Linked DNA regions of Acidithiobacillus ferrooxidans ATCC 23270. The protein of the gene in region 1 binds, or shares a complex with, the protein of each later gene. Links are inferred from orthologs where the notes say so. Each region holds a gene or a part of one and is shown on either strand. Other genes may lie near its edges.

The links.
Region 2: the proteins of accD (region 1) and accB are in contact, whole or in part, in a solved structure (PDB 8UXZ), measured with the Escherichia coli proteins. The link is inferred for Acidithiobacillus ferrooxidans ATCC 23270 from one-to-one orthologs.
Region 3: the proteins of accD (region 1) and accC are in contact, whole or in part, in a solved structure (PDB 8UXZ), measured with the Escherichia coli proteins. The link is inferred for Acidithiobacillus ferrooxidans ATCC 23270 from one-to-one orthologs.
Region 4: the proteins of accD (region 1) and AFE_RS06830 are in contact, whole or in part, in a solved structure (PDB 8UXZ), measured with the Escherichia coli proteins. The link is inferred for Acidithiobacillus ferrooxidans ATCC 23270 from one-to-one orthologs.

What each region holds. Positions count from the first base shown.
Region 1 is NC_011761.1:1,816,025-1,820,400, reverse strand. What follows is about bases 1,378-4,376. They hold accD (acetyl-CoA carboxylase, carboxyltransferase subunit beta), read left to right. Parts: upstream 1,378-2,434; coding sequence 2,435-3,319; downstream 3,320-4,376. Other genes in these bases: AFE_RS09535 (bifunctional folylpolyglutamate synthase/dihydrofolate synthase), read left to right, coding at 3,348-4,376; trpA (tryptophan synthase subunit alpha), read left to right, coding at 1,620-2,438; trpB (tryptophan synthase subunit beta), read left to right, coding at 1,378-1,623. Outside these bases: AFE_RS09555 (phosphoribosylanthranilate isomerase), read left to right, coding at 1-413; more of trpB, read left to right, coding at 424-1,377.
Region 2 is NC_011761.1:171,685-175,991, reverse strand. What follows is about bases 1,378-4,307. They hold accB (acetyl-CoA carboxylase biotin carboxyl carrier protein), read left to right. Parts: upstream 1,378-2,572; coding sequence 2,573-3,043; downstream 3,044-4,307. Other genes in these bases: accC (acetyl-CoA carboxylase biotin carboxylase subunit), read left to right, coding at 3,045-4,307; aroQ (type II 3-dehydroquinate dehydratase), read left to right, coding at 2,092-2,553; AFE_RS00930 (winged helix-turn-helix transcriptional regulator), read left to right, coding at 1,547-1,924. Also shown: cell division protein FtsZ, read left to right, coding at 1-231; AFE_RS00935 (ferritin family protein), read right to left, coding at 353-1,210. UniProt on the Escherichia coli protein: This protein is a component of the acetyl coenzyme A carboxylase complex; first, biotin carboxylase catalyzes the carboxylation of the carrier protein and then the transcarboxylase transfers the carboxyl group to form malonyl-CoA.
Region 3 is NC_011761.1:169,398-173,650, reverse strand. The notes cover bases 1-2,876. They hold accC (acetyl-CoA carboxylase biotin carboxylase subunit), read left to right. Parts: upstream 1-703; coding sequence 704-2,050; downstream 2,051-2,876. Other genes in these bases: prmA (50S ribosomal protein L11 methyltransferase), read left to right, coding at 2,047-2,876; accB (acetyl-CoA carboxylase biotin carboxyl carrier protein), read left to right, coding at 232-702; aroQ (type II 3-dehydroquinate dehydratase), read left to right, coding at 1-212. Also shown: more of prmA, read left to right, coding at 2,877-2,925; AFE_RS00905 (zinc-ribbon and DUF3426 domain-containing protein), read left to right, coding at 2,928-3,560; AFE_RS00900 (helix-turn-helix domain-containing protein), read left to right, coding at 3,572-3,814; AFE_RS00895 (lytic transglycosylase domain-containing protein), read right to left, coding at 3,796-4,253. UniProt on the Escherichia coli protein: This protein is a component of the acetyl coenzyme A carboxylase complex; first, biotin carboxylase catalyzes the carboxylation of the carrier protein and then the transcarboxylase transfers the carboxyl group to form malonyl-CoA.
Region 4 is NC_011761.1:1,264,098-1,268,380, forward strand. What follows is about bases 808-3,713. They hold AFE_RS06830 (acetyl-CoA carboxylase carboxyltransferase subunit alpha), read left to right. Parts: upstream 808-1,738; coding sequence 1,739-2,689; downstream 2,690-3,713. Other genes in these bases: dnaE (DNA polymerase III subunit alpha), read left to right, coding at 808-1,704; tilS (tRNA lysidine(34) synthetase TilS), read left to right, coding at 2,667-3,713. Outside these bases: more of dnaE, read left to right, coding at 1-807; more of tilS, read left to right, coding at 3,714-4,061; AFE_RS06840 (dihydroorotase), read right to left, coding at 4,025-4,283. UniProt on the Escherichia coli protein: Component of the acetyl coenzyme A carboxylase (ACC) complex. First, biotin carboxylase catalyzes the carboxylation of biotin on its carrier protein (BCCP) and then the CO(2) group is transferred by the carboxyltransferase to acetyl-CoA to form malonyl-CoA.

The DNA.
Region 1 (4,376 bases):
ATGTGGCCGCTACGCTGCAGCAGTGCCCTCTGGATGTCCTGCAATTTCATGGTGATGAATCGCCATCCCTTTGCCGGGGATTCGGCCGTCCCTACATCAAGGTGTTGCGGGTGACTGCAGCGCAAGACCTGCGGCCGGCGGTGGACGCCTATCACGACGCGCAGGGACTGCTGCTGGACTGCGCCGCGCCGGGCGTCTGGGGGGGCTCGGGCCGAAGTTTTGACTGGTGGCGACTGCCGGATCTGGGTAAGCCATTGATTCTGGCTGGTGGGCTGCATGCCGAAAATGTTGCTGAGGCCATCGCCATCGCCCGGCCTTATGCGGTAGATGTGAGCAGCGGGGTGGAACTGTCGCCCGGACGCAAAGATCATGACAAAATGGCACGGTTTGTCGCACGGGTGCGCGGTACCTGAGGGAGAGAGAATGGGAACTTATGCTTTGCCGGACGCGTTCGGACACTATGGTCCTTACGGCGGGCGTTTCGTTGCAGAAACCCTGATTCCGGCGCTGGAGGAACTGGAGCGTGCCTACCAGGAGGCGCAGCGGGATCCGGAGTTTCGTGCCGAGCTGCACAGTGAACTGCGCCAGTTCGTCGGTCGTCCCAATCCACTCTATCATGCCGGGCGCCTTTCCAGGGAGTTGGGTGGAGCGCAAATTTACCTCAAGCGGGAGGACCTCAACCACACCGGCGCGCACAAAATCAATAATGCCGTGGGTCAGGCGCTGCTCGCCCGGCGTATGGGCAAAAAACGGGTAATCGCCGAGACGGGCGCGGGGCAGCATGGTGTCGCCACGGCGACGGTCGCGACCCGCTATGGCATGGAATGCCTGGTGTATATGGGCGAGGAAGATATCCAGCGCCAGTCCAGCAATGTGTTTCGCATGCGTTTGCTGGGGGCGCAGGTGACGGCGGTCAGCAGCGGTACCCGCACCCTGAAGGATGCGCTCAACGAAGCTTTGCGGGACTGGGTAACCAATGTCGAAAGCACTTTTTATGTGATCGGAACGGTGGCGGGACCGCATCCCTATCCGGTCATGGTGCGGGACTTTCACCGGGTCATTGGCGATGAAGCGCGGGCGCAGTGCCTCGAATTGACGGGACGGCTCCCCGATTGTCTGATCGCCTGCGTGGGGGGGGGGAGTAATGCCATTGGCCTGTTTTATCCCTTTATCGAAGACCGGGCGGTGCGGATGATCGGCGTCGAAGCGGGTGGTCTGGGCCTTGGCACCGGACAACACGCCGCCCCCCTGACCACCGGACGTCCAGGGGTATTGCATGGTAACCGGACCTACCTGATGGAAGACGAAGACGGGCAGATTCTGCCGACCCACTCCATCTCGGCGGGGCTGGATTATCCGGGGGTGGGACCAGAGCATGCCTATCTGAAGGATACCGGTCGGGCAGAGTATGTGGCGGCTACCGATGAAGAAGCGCTGGCCGCCTTCCATCGCCTGTGCCGCACCGAGGGCATCATTCCGGCGCTGGAAAGCGCACATGCGCTGGCTCACGCCTTCCGCCTGGCGCCCACCATGCGCTCTGATCAGACCATTATCGTCAACCTTTCCGGGCGAGGCGATAAGGATATCCACACCGTCGCCGCCCTGGAGGGTATTCATTTATGAGCCGTCTCGCCGGGCTGTTTGTCCAACTCCGGGATGCGGGTCGCGCCGCCCTCATTCCTTTCATGACGGCGGGTGACCCATCCCTGACCGCGACCGTGCCCCTGATGCACGCGCTGGTCGCCGCGGGGGCCGATGCCATCGAACTGGGGATGCCCTTTTCCGACCCCATGGCCGATGGTCCCAGCATCCAGCGCGCCAGTGAGCGGGCGCTGGCGCGAGGGGTGAAGCTGCGCATGGTCCTGGAGTGGGTGCGCGAATTCCGCACGACCAACAGTCACACGCCCGTCATTCTCATGGGTTATCTGAATCCGGTGGAAGCCATGGGTATAACCTCGTTCGCCGAGGCTGCCGCGACGGCGGGGGTGGACGGTGTCATTCTGGTGGATCTGACTCCGGAGGAGGGGCGAGGTGAAGCCGTCGTTCTCCGCCAGCGGGGTATCGATCCCATTTTCCTGCTGGCGCCGACCAGCGGGCCGGAACGCGTGGCGACCGTCCGCAGTATGGGCAGTGGTTTTGTATATTATGTATCTCTGCGCGGTATTACCGGTGCAGCCCAGGCGGACTGGGCGGAAGTTCTGGAGCGGGTACAGCACCTGCACCGGCAACTGGGCCTGCCCGTGGCCATCGGTTTTGGCATTCGCGATGCAGCGACGGTAGCGCGGGTGGCGACCGGGGCCGACGCGGTGGTCGTCGGCAGTGCACTGGTCGATCAACTGGCGGCGTGTGCGACGGATCAGGAAGCCATTGCGGCGGCCATCCGCTTTGTCGAGCCGCTGGCCCAGGCCGTCCGGAGTACGGAAAGGAGAGGCGCATGAGCTGGTTCGATCGGGTACTGCCACCCAAAATCAAAAAAACCTCGGCAGAGGCCTCCGTTGTGAGCGAGAACAAGCGCACCGTACCTGAGGGCTTGTGGTCCAAGTGCCCCACCTGTCAGGTGGTGCTCTACCGTACGGAGCTGGAGGAAAATCTTTACGTTTGCCCCCACTGCGGACATCATCAACGGATCAGCGCCCGGCAGCGTCTGGATTTCTTCCTCGATGCAGAACCCCGGCTGGAGATTGCCAAGGAATACGTTCCGGTGGATCCCCTGCGCTTCAAGGATCAGAAGCGCTATAAGGACCGCCTGCAGGAAGCCCAGGCCAAGTCCGGAGAGAAAGACGCCCTGGTGGTGATGCGCGGCCTCCTGGAAGGGCACCCGGTGGTGGTTGCCGCTTTTGCCTTCGAGTTCATGGGCGGGAGCATGGGATCGGTGGTGGGAGCCCGTTTTGCCCGTGCGGCGGAAACGGCGCTGACCGAGCGCTGTCCACTGGTCTGCTTTAGTGCCAGTGGCGGGGCACGGATGCAGGAGGGACTATTTTCCCTGATGCAGATGGCCAAGACTTCTGCCGCCGTGGAGCGGCTGGCCAAGGCAGGGGTGCCCTTCATCTCGGTGCTCACCGATCCGACCATGGGCGGTGTCTCCGCCAGTCTGGCCACCCTGGGAGATATTCTGATTGCGGAGCCCAAGGCCCTGATTGGATTTGCCGGTCCGCGGGTGATCGAGCAGACCATCCGTGAAAAGCTGCCGGAGGGTTTTCAACGCGCGGAATATTTGCTGGAGCACGGCGCCATCGATCAGATTGTCGATCGCCGCCAGATGCGCGCGGTGGTGAGCGAGATGCTGGGGATGCTGACCCATGCCCCGAGTCCGCATTAAGCGCGGCGCAGGGGAGCGGGTGTAGCCGGTGGCACTGCTGGCGGATTCTCTCAGCGACCGGGTCGCTGAACTGGCCGGGCCACCCGAGCAAATCGTCATGGGTCTGGAGCGAATGCGGGCCGCTCTGGCGGCGCTGAAGATGTCCGCGCGTTTGCCCATGCCGGTAATGCTGGTGGGTGGCACCAATGGCAAGGGCTCCACGGTGGTTTATCTGGAGGCCTTCTATCGCCAGGCGGGCTATCGCGTCGGCGCTTATACCAGCCCGCACCTCTGGCAGTTTACCGAACGCCTGCGGCTGGATGGCCGGTCTGCACCCGAGTCCCTCTGGCATCAGCAACTCACGGAAGTCGCCGCCACAGTCCGACAGATCCCGCTCACCTATTTCGAGATCGCGACCCTCGCCGCGGTACGGATGATGCTTGCCACCAGGGTCGACGTGGCGATTCTGGAGGTCGGCCTGGGGGGACGTCTGGATGCGGTCAACGCCTTTACCCCGGATTGCAGTATCGTAACCACCGTGGATCTGGACCATCAGGACTGGCTGGGATCCGATCGCGCAGCCATCGGCCATGAAAAGGCGGGTATATTCCGTCGTGGAGTGCCCGCCCTCTATGGGGATACGGAAGACCCCTGTGCTTCGGTGCTGGAGGCGGCGGTACGCGCCGACGTGCCCCTGCAGCGGTTGGGTCGGGACTTTCATATTGACCCCCTGCACGGGAAATGGTCAGGATTTGGGCACGGGAAAGATGCGCCCCCGCCTTTGTGGGAGGGGGCCGTACAATGGGCCAATCTGGCGCTGGCGCTGGCGGCCGTGTCGTTGTTGCAGGAGAAATTACCAGTGTCCGATGCGGCGGTTTCCGCATGGACGCGGCTGCCGCAATTGCCGGGCCGCTGTCAATGGCTTCAGCCCTGGGGTAAGGATGGCCCCGATCTGCTGGTGGATGTCGCCCACAACCCGCAGGCAGCGCGGCAACTGGCGGCGTTGCTGGCGGCGCGAAAGGGCTCCGGGCGATGTCACGCCGTCGTCGGCATGCTCGCCGACAAGGATATCGCCGGG
Region 2 (4,307 bases), 1.6 Mb from region 1 along the record:
GTCGCCACCGGATTGCAACGGGAACCCGTGCGGCTGGCGGTCGAGAATATCCGGCCACGGTCGGCAGCCATCCCGGCTACGGCGGCAGACTGGCGCAACCTTGACAAGCCCACCGGCATGCGCCAGACCGAACGCCCGACGGGTTCGAGCGTGCCCGCCCATGGCGGCAACCATACGCCGAACTACGCGGACCTGGACATTCCCGCCTTCCTGCGCCGTCAGGCGGACTAAGGGCGTAGGCCGGGTCAGCGCAGGCGTTGACCCCGGGCGGCCAGGTTTCCCGCCTGGTGGGGGGACCGCCTGCCTGCCGCCATGGCCACTACCGTGCCCATGAGGAACCGTTACAGCGCGCTCAACCCGCCACCAAGTGCCCGGAAGCATCATGGGCGGCGGCGCTCATCACCTTGCGGTAACGGCTGAGATCCTTGATGCTCTGAATGGGCGTTTCGAGCAGAGCGGAAAGATTGCGCAAAATGCCATTGACCACCTTGCCCTCCCAGATCGCGTCGAAATGAATCTGGGTATCCAGCCATTGCTCCAGCCAACCCGGATCCGGCAGATGACTCTGCACACTGTCCTCGGGATACATCGCCTTGTTCACATGGAGATTGGTGGGATGCAATGCCTTCGCCGTCTTGGTATTGGCCATGAGTACACCGATCTTGGCAAAAGCCAGACGCGCGCTGTCCCCGAGGCGATCAATGGCGCGCCGCATATATTTCAGATATACACCGGCGTGCCGCGCCTCATCCTTGGATAGCACCTCGTAAATCGAGCGGATCACCGGCTCGCTATGCCACTGCGCCGCGCATTTGTACCAGTGTGTCAGGCGGATTTCGCCGCAAAAATGCAGCATGAGGGTTTCCATTGCTGGCGCCGGATCAAATTCAAAGCGTACATTGTGCAATTCCTCTTCCGTCGGCAGATATTCCGGCGCGAAGCGGCGCAGGTATTCCATGAGCACCAGGGCGTGCTTCTGCTCTTCGTAGAACCAGATGGACATGAAGGCCGAGAAATCGGAGTCGCTCCGGTTGTCGCGGAGAAACATCTCCGTCGCCGGGAGTGCCGACCACTCGGTGACCGCATTCATCTTGATCGTGCGCAACTGCTCATCGCTGACCAGGTTACGGTCAAACTGCTCCCAGGGGATGTCCGTGGCCATGTTCCAGCGCGCGGCTTCCAGCGATTTGAACAACTCAGGGTATAACATGGCGAACCAACCTCTCTCTGGCGTTCTCGATAACGGGTGCCGGAGCACCTCGGCGCCCTTCCGCCCACCAGACGAAAGTCGCGAAGGCACCCCCACAAAGCCTTGTGACAACACCGTGAGGCTTCGTAAAATATGTGCTTGGCATTTTACGACAAATCCCGGCATCGGGCGAATCCCGGACAATGTATGCCCGGGTACGCGCCAACGGTCCTGAAGACCGACCAAGATGAGCACCAGGTTCCTGCGCGGCAAGCACACCTTGCGGCATCCTGCATTGGTTGTTCATGATGGAATCATTTTAGTGTATTTTTGTAGATCCGGTACGATTGAGTAACCATGAACAGCCAAACCAAACAGGAAACGACTTGCCCCATGGATGCACTGCTCCGCTTGCTGATGGGGCCATGGACCACATACATCCTCTGGACGCTGAGGCAACGCGGCCCCACCCGTTTCGGGATGCTCAAGCGGGAAGTGCGCGGCATTTCGTCCCGGATGCTGACGGAGCGTTTGCGCACCCTGGAGGAGGCCGGAGTGGTATTCAGGGTGTATCGTCCCAGCATTCCTCCGGAAGTGACCTATGGCCTGACACCGCGTGGACTGGAACTGCGGGAAGTGCTGGATGCCCTGGATACCCTGGCCCGGCGCTGGGATAGCGAAGACGCTGGCAGGAAAAGCATCCACCGGGAACCGGTCCTGCCTGTTACCAATTAGCGGTTACCCGCGGCCGTCCCGATCATTCGCCGGGATTTCCATGCTCGATCCGTAGGCGAACCCGGGTCCATGGGGTGTCGCGGCACCCGCCTCCGGTGCGGATGACCTAGATTTATCCGGCCATTTGGGGCAGACTTCGCGGATATACTTAGTGTTACGCGGGATCTATGGCTGCATCCTCTCCTCATGTCCTTGTACTGCATGGCCCGAATCTGAATCTGCTGGGCAGTCGTGAGCCCGGCCATTACGGGCAGACCACCCTCGCCGAGATCGATGCCGGGATGCAGACACTCGCGCAGGGCTGGGGCTGGCGACTGCACAGTCTGCAGAGCAACGCTGAGCATGTACTGATCGATGCGGTCCAGGAGGCCCTCCCCCTGGGCGTCACCGACATCATCATCAATCCCGCGGCATTCACCCACACCAGCGTTGCCCTGCGTGATGCCCTGGCTGCCGTCCAGATTCCGTTTATCGAAGTACATTTATCCAATATTCATGGTCGGGAACCCTTCCGCCGTCACTCCTACTTCTCCGAGCTCGCCCAGGGCGTCATCGCGGGACTGGGTGCGGATGGATACTTCCTGGCGCTGGATGCCATTCATCGGCGCATGAAACGCCATAACCCATAACTGACACCAAGGAAAGAGCATGGATATCCAATTCATCCGTCGCCTGGCCGAACTGCTGGAAAAGAGCGCCATCGACGAAATAGAAGTGGTGGAGGGCGACAGCAAAGTCCGGATCACGCGGCACACCGCGCCCGCCCATCCGGCACCGGCCATCACCTATGCCCAGCCTGCGCCAGCGATGGCGACCACGCCCACCATCGTGGGGACAGCGCCCCCCCCCGCGGCAGCGGTCGAAGTGCCGCCCCAGGGCTATATGATCAAATCCCCCATGGTCGGGACTTTTTATCGCGCATCCTCTCCGGAATCTCCACCCTTCGTGGAAGAAGGCAGCATGGTGAAGGCCGGCCAGACTCTATGCATCATCGAGGCCATGAAGCTGCTGAACGAAATTGAAGCCGACGTCTCCGGAAAAGTGATCAAGGTTCTCGCCGGCAATGGTCAGCCCGTCGAATACGGTGAACCCCTGTTCATCATCGCACCCGGGGATTGAAATGTTCGAGAAAATCCTTATCGCTAACCGTGGCGAGATCGCCCTTCGGATTCAGCGCGCCTGCCGCGAACTGGGCATTCGTACCGTAGCCGTCCACTCTGAACCAGATCGCGACCTTCTCCACGTCAAGCTGGCCGACGAGTCGGTGTGCATCGGCCCAGCGCCGAGCGATAAAAGTTATCTCAACATCCCCGCCGTGATTGCCGCCGCCGAGGTGACCGACGCCGAAGCGATTCATCCCGGCTACGGGTTTCTTTCAGAAAATGCCGACTTCGCCGAACGGGTCGAAAACAGCGGGTTTACCTTCATCGGGCCGCGCGCGGAAACCATCCGCCGGATGGGTGACAAAATCGCCGCCAAGGCCGCGATGAAGAAGGCTGGCGTACCCTGTGTGCCGGGCTCCGATGGACCGCTACCCGACGATAACGAGGCCCTCAAAGCCCTCGCCCGGGAGATCGGTTATCCCGTCATTCTCAAGGCGGCCGGCGGCGGCGGCGGGCGCGGCATGCGGGTCGTACACACCGAAGCACACCTCGTCAACGCCGCGAGCCTGACCCGCGCGGAGGCCGACAAGGCTTTCGGCAACCCGACCCTCTATATGGAAAAATTCCTCGAAACGCCGCGCCACATCGAATTTCAGATACTGTGTGACACCCAGGGTCATTGCATCCACCTGGGGGAACGGGACTGCTCGGTGCAGCGCCGTCATCAAAAAGTCATTGAAGAAGCGCCCGCCCCGGGCGTCAGTGCTGCGCAGCGCGCTGAAATCGGTGCATCCGTGGCCAAAGCCTGTGAGGATATGGGCTACCGGGGCGCCGGCACCGTCGAGTTTCTTTACGATCCGGAAAACCAGACCTTCTATTTCATTGAAATGAATACACGGGTGCAGGTCGAGCACCCGGTCACGGAGCTGATTACCGGCATCGACATCGTCAAAGCACAAATTCGCATTGCGGCGGGATTGCCTCTCGGGATTCGCCAGGAGGACGTGGTACTCAGCGGTCACGCCGTCGAATGCCGCATCAATGCCGAAGACCCGGAGCGCTTCGTACCCTCACCGGGACAGATTACCGCCTGGCACCCCCCTGGTGGGCCAGGCATCCGCGTCGACAGTCATATTTATGCGGGTTATCGGGTACCACCTTTCTATGACTCCATGATCGGTAAAATCATCGCCTTCGGGGGTGACCGCGAGGAAGCCAACATGCGCATGCGCAGCGCCCTGCGCGAGACCACCATCGAGGGTATTCAAACCAACATTCCC
Region 3 (4,253 bases), 1.6 Mb from region 1 along the record:
CCCACACCAGCGTTGCCCTGCGTGATGCCCTGGCTGCCGTCCAGATTCCGTTTATCGAAGTACATTTATCCAATATTCATGGTCGGGAACCCTTCCGCCGTCACTCCTACTTCTCCGAGCTCGCCCAGGGCGTCATCGCGGGACTGGGTGCGGATGGATACTTCCTGGCGCTGGATGCCATTCATCGGCGCATGAAACGCCATAACCCATAACTGACACCAAGGAAAGAGCATGGATATCCAATTCATCCGTCGCCTGGCCGAACTGCTGGAAAAGAGCGCCATCGACGAAATAGAAGTGGTGGAGGGCGACAGCAAAGTCCGGATCACGCGGCACACCGCGCCCGCCCATCCGGCACCGGCCATCACCTATGCCCAGCCTGCGCCAGCGATGGCGACCACGCCCACCATCGTGGGGACAGCGCCCCCCCCCGCGGCAGCGGTCGAAGTGCCGCCCCAGGGCTATATGATCAAATCCCCCATGGTCGGGACTTTTTATCGCGCATCCTCTCCGGAATCTCCACCCTTCGTGGAAGAAGGCAGCATGGTGAAGGCCGGCCAGACTCTATGCATCATCGAGGCCATGAAGCTGCTGAACGAAATTGAAGCCGACGTCTCCGGAAAAGTGATCAAGGTTCTCGCCGGCAATGGTCAGCCCGTCGAATACGGTGAACCCCTGTTCATCATCGCACCCGGGGATTGAAATGTTCGAGAAAATCCTTATCGCTAACCGTGGCGAGATCGCCCTTCGGATTCAGCGCGCCTGCCGCGAACTGGGCATTCGTACCGTAGCCGTCCACTCTGAACCAGATCGCGACCTTCTCCACGTCAAGCTGGCCGACGAGTCGGTGTGCATCGGCCCAGCGCCGAGCGATAAAAGTTATCTCAACATCCCCGCCGTGATTGCCGCCGCCGAGGTGACCGACGCCGAAGCGATTCATCCCGGCTACGGGTTTCTTTCAGAAAATGCCGACTTCGCCGAACGGGTCGAAAACAGCGGGTTTACCTTCATCGGGCCGCGCGCGGAAACCATCCGCCGGATGGGTGACAAAATCGCCGCCAAGGCCGCGATGAAGAAGGCTGGCGTACCCTGTGTGCCGGGCTCCGATGGACCGCTACCCGACGATAACGAGGCCCTCAAAGCCCTCGCCCGGGAGATCGGTTATCCCGTCATTCTCAAGGCGGCCGGCGGCGGCGGCGGGCGCGGCATGCGGGTCGTACACACCGAAGCACACCTCGTCAACGCCGCGAGCCTGACCCGCGCGGAGGCCGACAAGGCTTTCGGCAACCCGACCCTCTATATGGAAAAATTCCTCGAAACGCCGCGCCACATCGAATTTCAGATACTGTGTGACACCCAGGGTCATTGCATCCACCTGGGGGAACGGGACTGCTCGGTGCAGCGCCGTCATCAAAAAGTCATTGAAGAAGCGCCCGCCCCGGGCGTCAGTGCTGCGCAGCGCGCTGAAATCGGTGCATCCGTGGCCAAAGCCTGTGAGGATATGGGCTACCGGGGCGCCGGCACCGTCGAGTTTCTTTACGATCCGGAAAACCAGACCTTCTATTTCATTGAAATGAATACACGGGTGCAGGTCGAGCACCCGGTCACGGAGCTGATTACCGGCATCGACATCGTCAAAGCACAAATTCGCATTGCGGCGGGATTGCCTCTCGGGATTCGCCAGGAGGACGTGGTACTCAGCGGTCACGCCGTCGAATGCCGCATCAATGCCGAAGACCCGGAGCGCTTCGTACCCTCACCGGGACAGATTACCGCCTGGCACCCCCCTGGTGGGCCAGGCATCCGCGTCGACAGTCATATTTATGCGGGTTATCGGGTACCACCTTTCTATGACTCCATGATCGGTAAAATCATCGCCTTCGGGGGTGACCGCGAGGAAGCCAACATGCGCATGCGCAGCGCCCTGCGCGAGACCACCATCGAGGGTATTCAAACCAACATTCCCCTGCATCGGCGGGTACTGGAAGAGGCGCAATACGCCACGGGCGGTGTGCATATCCACTATCTGGAGGCATTGCTCGCCCTATGAAAATCGCCTGGTGGCAGCTCGACATGCGCGTCCCCGCAGCAGCCGCAGCAGCCGTCGAGGCGCAATTGCTGGACGCTGGCGCAGAGGCAGTCACTTTTCTGGAAGGCGATGACAGTGAAGCAGTGTTCGATGCGGGCGACATCTGGCAAAACAGCCGGTGCGAAGCCCTGTTTGCTGCGGACAGCCACAGCGAAACAACCCTGCAAAACCTGGTCAGAGACAACGACTGGCGGTCATACGCAGCACGCTTTACCGCGCTGGAGGAACAGGACTGGGTAGCGGCAACCCAGGCAGCCTTCCCCGCACGCTGCTTCGGCCGCCTCTGGGTAACCCCCAGTTGGGATGCGGCGCCCGCCAACGCCCTCCGTGTGCTGCATCTCGATCCCGGCCAAGCCTTCGGCACCGGCGCCCACGCCACCACGGCGCTCTGCCTGCGCTTCCTGGATACACAGGTCCGCGGAGGCGAAAGCCTTATCGATTACGGCTGCGGCTCCGGCATTCTGGCCATCGCCGGGCTACTGCTGGGCGCCGGCCAGGCATACGGGGTGGATACCGACCCCGTTGCACTGCAGGTAGCGGCCGCCAATGCAGAACGCAACGGCGTCAGCGCCGGTCTGCAGCTCGCGCTGCCGGAAAACGCCAGGCTGCCCCTGGCCGACATCCTGGTCGCCAACATTCTGGCGACCCCCCTTCTGACCCTTGCGCCCGCCCTAGCCCATTCCGTCCGTCCTGGAGGCTGGATTGCACTATCCGGCATCCTGCACCATCAGGAAGCGGAGATTCACGCCGCCTACGAGCCTTATTTTGATCTCGCAGTCGCGCAACACGAAGAAGACTGGTCACTCCTCTATGGCCAGCGCAACACTGGAGTCTGATTATGGAAATTACCTGCCCCCGCTGTGAATCGACCTTTCTCTCGGACGACAAGGCCCTGCGCGAGCACCATTATCGGGTGAAATGCAGCGTCTGCCACCATATTTTTCATGTGGATGTCGCCGCAGAGACTGCTCGTGCGGGTAGCAGCCTGGGACGCCGTCTGGGTCGGTTTCTGCTCATCCTGGCCATCATCCTGTTGGTTATCGCGCTGATCGGGCAGATACTCTGGTGGACACGCAGTTACAGTTACGCCGCGACCAGCGCGCCCATCCGCCGCTTCTTGCTGAGTAGCGCGGAGCAACTGGATATCACCATTCCCTGGCCTGGTCCCAACAAAGACATCCGTATTCTCAACAGCCAGGTCACCCCTGTGGCGGACCACCTGGCGCGGATCACCGGCAATATTGAAAATGTCGCCAATCAGGTTCAGGCTTACCCGGTGATTGAAGTCACCCTCAGCAACGTCTACGGCGCACCCATTGCCCACCTGCATTTTACCGCGACGCAATATCTGAGCGCAGAATTCCCCGCCCGTGCGGGATTCGTTCCGGGTACGCCAGTACCATTTGTACTCAGCAGCCCCGCCCTGACAAGGGCGGCGGGTTATCAAATCACCCTCCTCAGCCGTCCTTGAGGGGGTGGACCATGGATAGCACGAATATGTCCCTGGGCGATTGCGTCATTCACGTCATGGACCGCTATCTGGCGGATTTGGGGGGTGAAGTCCCTGGCAACCTGCATGCGCTGATCGTCGAAGAAGTGGAGCGTGCGCTGCTCGCGCATACACTGCAACATTGTGGTGGACAACGCGGCATGGCCGCCCAATGGCTGGGCATCAATCGCAATACCCTGCGGAAGAAGCTGCAAACCTACGGATTGGATACCTGAATCAACTGCGGGGCGGCATTTGCCACGGGCTGCCGGTTCTCGCCCGATACCGTGCCGCCGCCATTCAGATAGTGCTGATAATAAGCGAGCACCCGCGGTACGTAGGCCTGGGTTTCGGCGAAGGGCGGGACATGATAACCCGCCTGGATCACTGCGTTTGATCCCGCATTGTAAGCGGCTACGGCCAGTTTCAGGTCGCCGCTGAAGATCCGCAGCAAATGGGCCAGATACGCGGTGCCGCCGTTGATATTGTCCGTCGGACTGAACACATTCGCCACCCCGAAGCGAAGCGCCGTTGCGGGGATGAGCTGCATCAGGCCAACGGCGCCCTTGGGCGATACCGCACCCGCATTATAACCGGACTCCGCGCTGATGACGGCGTTGATCAGCGCCGAGCTGACCTGGTAACGATTGGCGGCCGCATGAATCAGGCCCTGAT
Region 4 (4,283 bases), 550 kb from region 1 along the record:
ACCGAGACGGCGGCGGTCTTCCAACTGGAATCATCGGGTATGCGCGATCTGGTGCGGCGCCTGCAGCCGGATACTTTTGAAGATATCGTCGCCCTCGTCGCCCTGTTTCGGCCGGGGCCGCTACAGTCGGGTATGGTGGATGATTTCATCGCCCGCAAACACGGCAAGGCGCAGGTAACCTATCTGCATCCGGATCTGGCACCGATTCTCCGGGAAACCTATGGGGTGATTGTCTATCAGGAACAGGTCATGCAGTCCGCCCAGGCGCTGGCGGGTTATTCCCTCGGCGGTGCCGATTTACTGCGGCGCGCCATGGGCAAGAAAAAGCCGGAGGAAATGGCCAAGCAACGCAGCATTTTCCTGGAGGGAGCCCACAAGAACGGTTTGGCCGCGGACCAGGCCGGGGCCATCTTCGACCTCATGGAAAAGTTTGCGGAATATGGCTTTAACAAATCCCACTCGGCAGCCTATGCCCTGGTGTCCTACCAAACCGCTTATCTGAAGGCCCACTATCCGCAGTTTTTTATGTCTGCCGTGCTGACCGCAGATATGGACCACACCGACAAAGTTGTGGCGATGATTGCCGAGTGCGCGCGCATGGGCCTGCGCATTGCTCCACCGAGCGTTCAGCACAGTGTGCTGGAGTTCCGGCCGGAGGGGGATGATCATATCCGCTTTGGTCTGGGTGCCATCAAGGGCTTGGGACGGGCGGCCATTCAGGCGATTCTCGACGCCCGTAGAGGAGGCGCCTTCCTGAATCTCTTCGATCTGCTCTGCCGGGTGGATACCCAGAAAATCAATCGTCGTGCCCTGGAGGCATTGATTCGCGCCGGAGCCATGGATGACTGGGGCGTGTCGCGGGCCAGCCTGATCGCTTCCGTGGACGGTTGTATGGAAGCAGCGGCGCAGTTTCAGAGCAGTCAGGCGAGCCTGCAGGAATCATTGTTTAGCGGACAGGAAGCGTTGCGGGTAGCGCCGCCGCTGGTGTCTGCCGAGGCATGGAGCCTCACCGAAACCCTGCGTCAGGAACGGGAAACTCTGGGCTTCTATCTCAGTGGTCACCCCATGGACAGTCTGCGGGATGATCTGACGGCGCTGGGAACGATACCTCTTGGCGACGTCGCGGTCGGGTCCACGGTATTGGTGGCGGGGTTGGTGGTAGCGCGGCGCAGCACCCGGACCAAGCGCGGTGATCGTATCTATTTCCTGACCCTCGACGATGGTCAGGGGCGGCTGGAGGTCGTCGTCTTTGGCGAAGTCTGGGCGCGGGCCGGCAAGATCCGAGAGGGTGAGGAGCCGGTGCTGGTTCTGGGTGAGGTGGGCGAGGACAGCTATTCTGGCGGCCTGCGGCTCAGTGCCCTGCGTCTGCTGGATACGGCACAGGCGCGTGAGGAATTGGCTGCCCAATTGACCTTGGATCTGGGTCTTGCCGAAGATATGGCGCCGCGAGATCTGCTTGCCGTGCTCCGTAAGTATCCTGGCCAAACGGCCTTGCGCCTGCGTTTGCGGGTCGCAGACGACGTTGTCGCGCAATTGCGGGTGACGGAAAACCTGAGCTTCGCGGCGAGTCCCGCCGCCATTGCCGCCCTGACGGCGTTGGCACCCGCGGCGCACTGGCACTGGAGCTATCGGCCGGTGACCCTTCTCGTCAATAATGTCGTCCCCCTGGAGCGTGCACGGCACGCGACGCGACGCCCGGCCTGAGCGCCGGCCATATTCGGAGTGGTAAGGAGTGAACATGAAAATCAGTTATCTGGACTTTGAACAATCGGTTGCGGAGCTGGATGCCAAGGTGGAGGAACTCCATGCCCTGAATCAGCCGGGTATCGCCGATGACATCAGTCGCCTGGAAGTAAAAGCGCGCAAGGAGTTGCAGCGTATTTACAGCAAGCTTGGTGCCTGGCAGACGGTACAGGTGGCCCGTCACCCACAGCGGCCTTATACCATGGATTATGTGCAGGCCCTTTTCACGGAAGTACAGGTGCTGGCAGGCGACCGTGCTTTCGCCGATGATCAGGCTATTATCGGCGGTCTGGCGCGCTTCAATGGACAGCCGATCGTCTGGATGGGACATCAGAAGGGCCGCGACACCAAGGAAAAGATTCAGCGCAACTTTGGGATGCCGCGTCCGGAAGGTTATCGCAAGGCCTTGCGTCTGCTCCGCCTTGCCGAGCGTTTTGCCTTGCCGGTATTTACGTTCATTGATACGCCCGGAGCCTATCCGGGTATTGGTGCCGAAGAGCGCGGCCAGAGTGAGGCCATAGCCCGTAATCTCGCAGTGATGTCTGATCTGGCGGTACCCATTATCTGCACGGTCATTGGTGAAGGGGGCTCCGGCGGGGCCCTGGCGATTGGCGTGGGTGACCGGATGCTGATGCTGGAGTATGGAGTGTACTCCGTCATTTCGCCGGAAGGCTGCGCCTCCATCCTCTGGAAGAATGCGGCCATGGCAGCCGAGGCCGCGGAAACTCTGGGTATCACCGCCCGTCGTTTGCAAGGAATGGGTCTGGTCGATGAAGTGCTGGCCGAACCCCTCGGTGGCGCGCATCGCGATCCGGAAGCGGTCTTCGCGCTGGCACGTGAGCGTTTCGCCCATCACCTGCAGGAGCTGCAGGCGATGGATACCAGCAAGTTGCTGACCACCCGTTACGAACGCCTGATGCACTATGGAGTCGTCGGCGCTGCCTGAGCTGGAGCGGCGTCTCCGGACGCGTCTGCAGGGGGATCTGCGCCCACCGCGGGGACGCTCCCTCTATGTGGCTTACAGTGGCGGCGGGGACTCCACGGCGCTGCTCGTGGCACTGCTTTCTCTAGGGTACGAGATCCATGCCTTGCATGTGGATCACGGCTGGCACCCGGACAGTGCGCAGTGGGCCCGGTTCTGTCAGGAGCAGGCCAAGGCTCTGGGGGTTCCTTTCACCCTGCTGCATCTGGCTGCAGATACACCGGGCGAGGGGCCGGAGGATCAGGCCCGGCGTGCCCGCTATGCCCTCATGGCGGCGCAGTTGCGGCAGGGGGACTGGCTGTTCACGGCGCAGCACCGCGAAGATCAGGCGGAAACCGTGCTTTTGCAACTGTTGCGCGGTACCGGCGTGGCGGGACTGGCGGGCATGCCCCGGCAGCGCCCGCTGGGAGCCGGGCTTCTGGTTCGGCCCCTGCTGGACGTACCGCGGCAGGTGTTGCGGGATTATCTGGAACAGCGGCAGTTACCCTTTCTGAATGATCCGGCCAATGCCGATATGCGCTACGACAGGGTGCGGATACGTCGCATCCTGCTCCCGCAACTGCAGGAACTGGGTTGGCCCCACGCGACGATCAGTATCGCCCGCGCTGCGGACAATCTCGCCGACATGGGGGAAATCGCGACGGACTGGTTTGACCTGTGTTGGCAACAGTATCGGGCAGACCATCCGGGTCTCTCTGTCGAGGTGCTTCCTCTGGAGTATCTGCATACGCTTTCTGTTGCGGCACAGCGGTTTTTTTTGCGGGGCTGGCTTCAGAGTCTGCGGATATCCGTGCCGGGCCGGGAGCGTCTGGAGGCGCTGCGGGACGCGGTGATGCGGGGACGCGGGGGCGCGAGGATTCAATGGGAAGGGGGACAGGCTTGGCTGCAGGGTGGACTGCTGCGCGCCTGGCCACAACCGCGCGTTACGGCGGAAAAGGAATGGGAAGCAGGCCCCTGGTGTGCCGCTCCGGGAAAACCGCTGCCGATCCCCGGCTGGCAGTGCGCCATCCGGGCCACGCCACCGGCCGACCTTCATCACGCATTGGCTGAGCGTTTTGCAGGGACGAGGCTATACTGGCGCCGTCGCCGCCAGGGGGAACGCACCCTGAGCGGACAGGGACAGCATCGGTCGCTGAAGAAACTGCTGCTGGAGGCGGGGGTCCCACCGGATCTGCGTGCGGATGTGCCCCTGCTCTGGGACGAAACGGGGCATTTGCTAGTCATTCTGGGCTACTATACCGCACCCTGGGCGAGTGCCCCTCGCGGAGAACCGGCACTCTGCCTCTGGAATACCGGTACTCAGTCCATCGCCGATAGTGGCGTCGGCTCGATATAGTGCAGCGGCTGCCCGTGCGCGTTGGGGAGAATTTCACCTTTGTCGAAAACCACCCGGCCGCCGACAACGGTGGTAACGGGCCAACCCGTCAGGACCCAGCCATTGAAGGGACTCCAGCCCACTCTGGTAAACATCTCCTCATTGCGGACGGGTTTTTCATGGGTCATATCGACCAGGGTAAGATCGGCATCCCAGCCGATGGCAATACGCCCCTTGTTCACC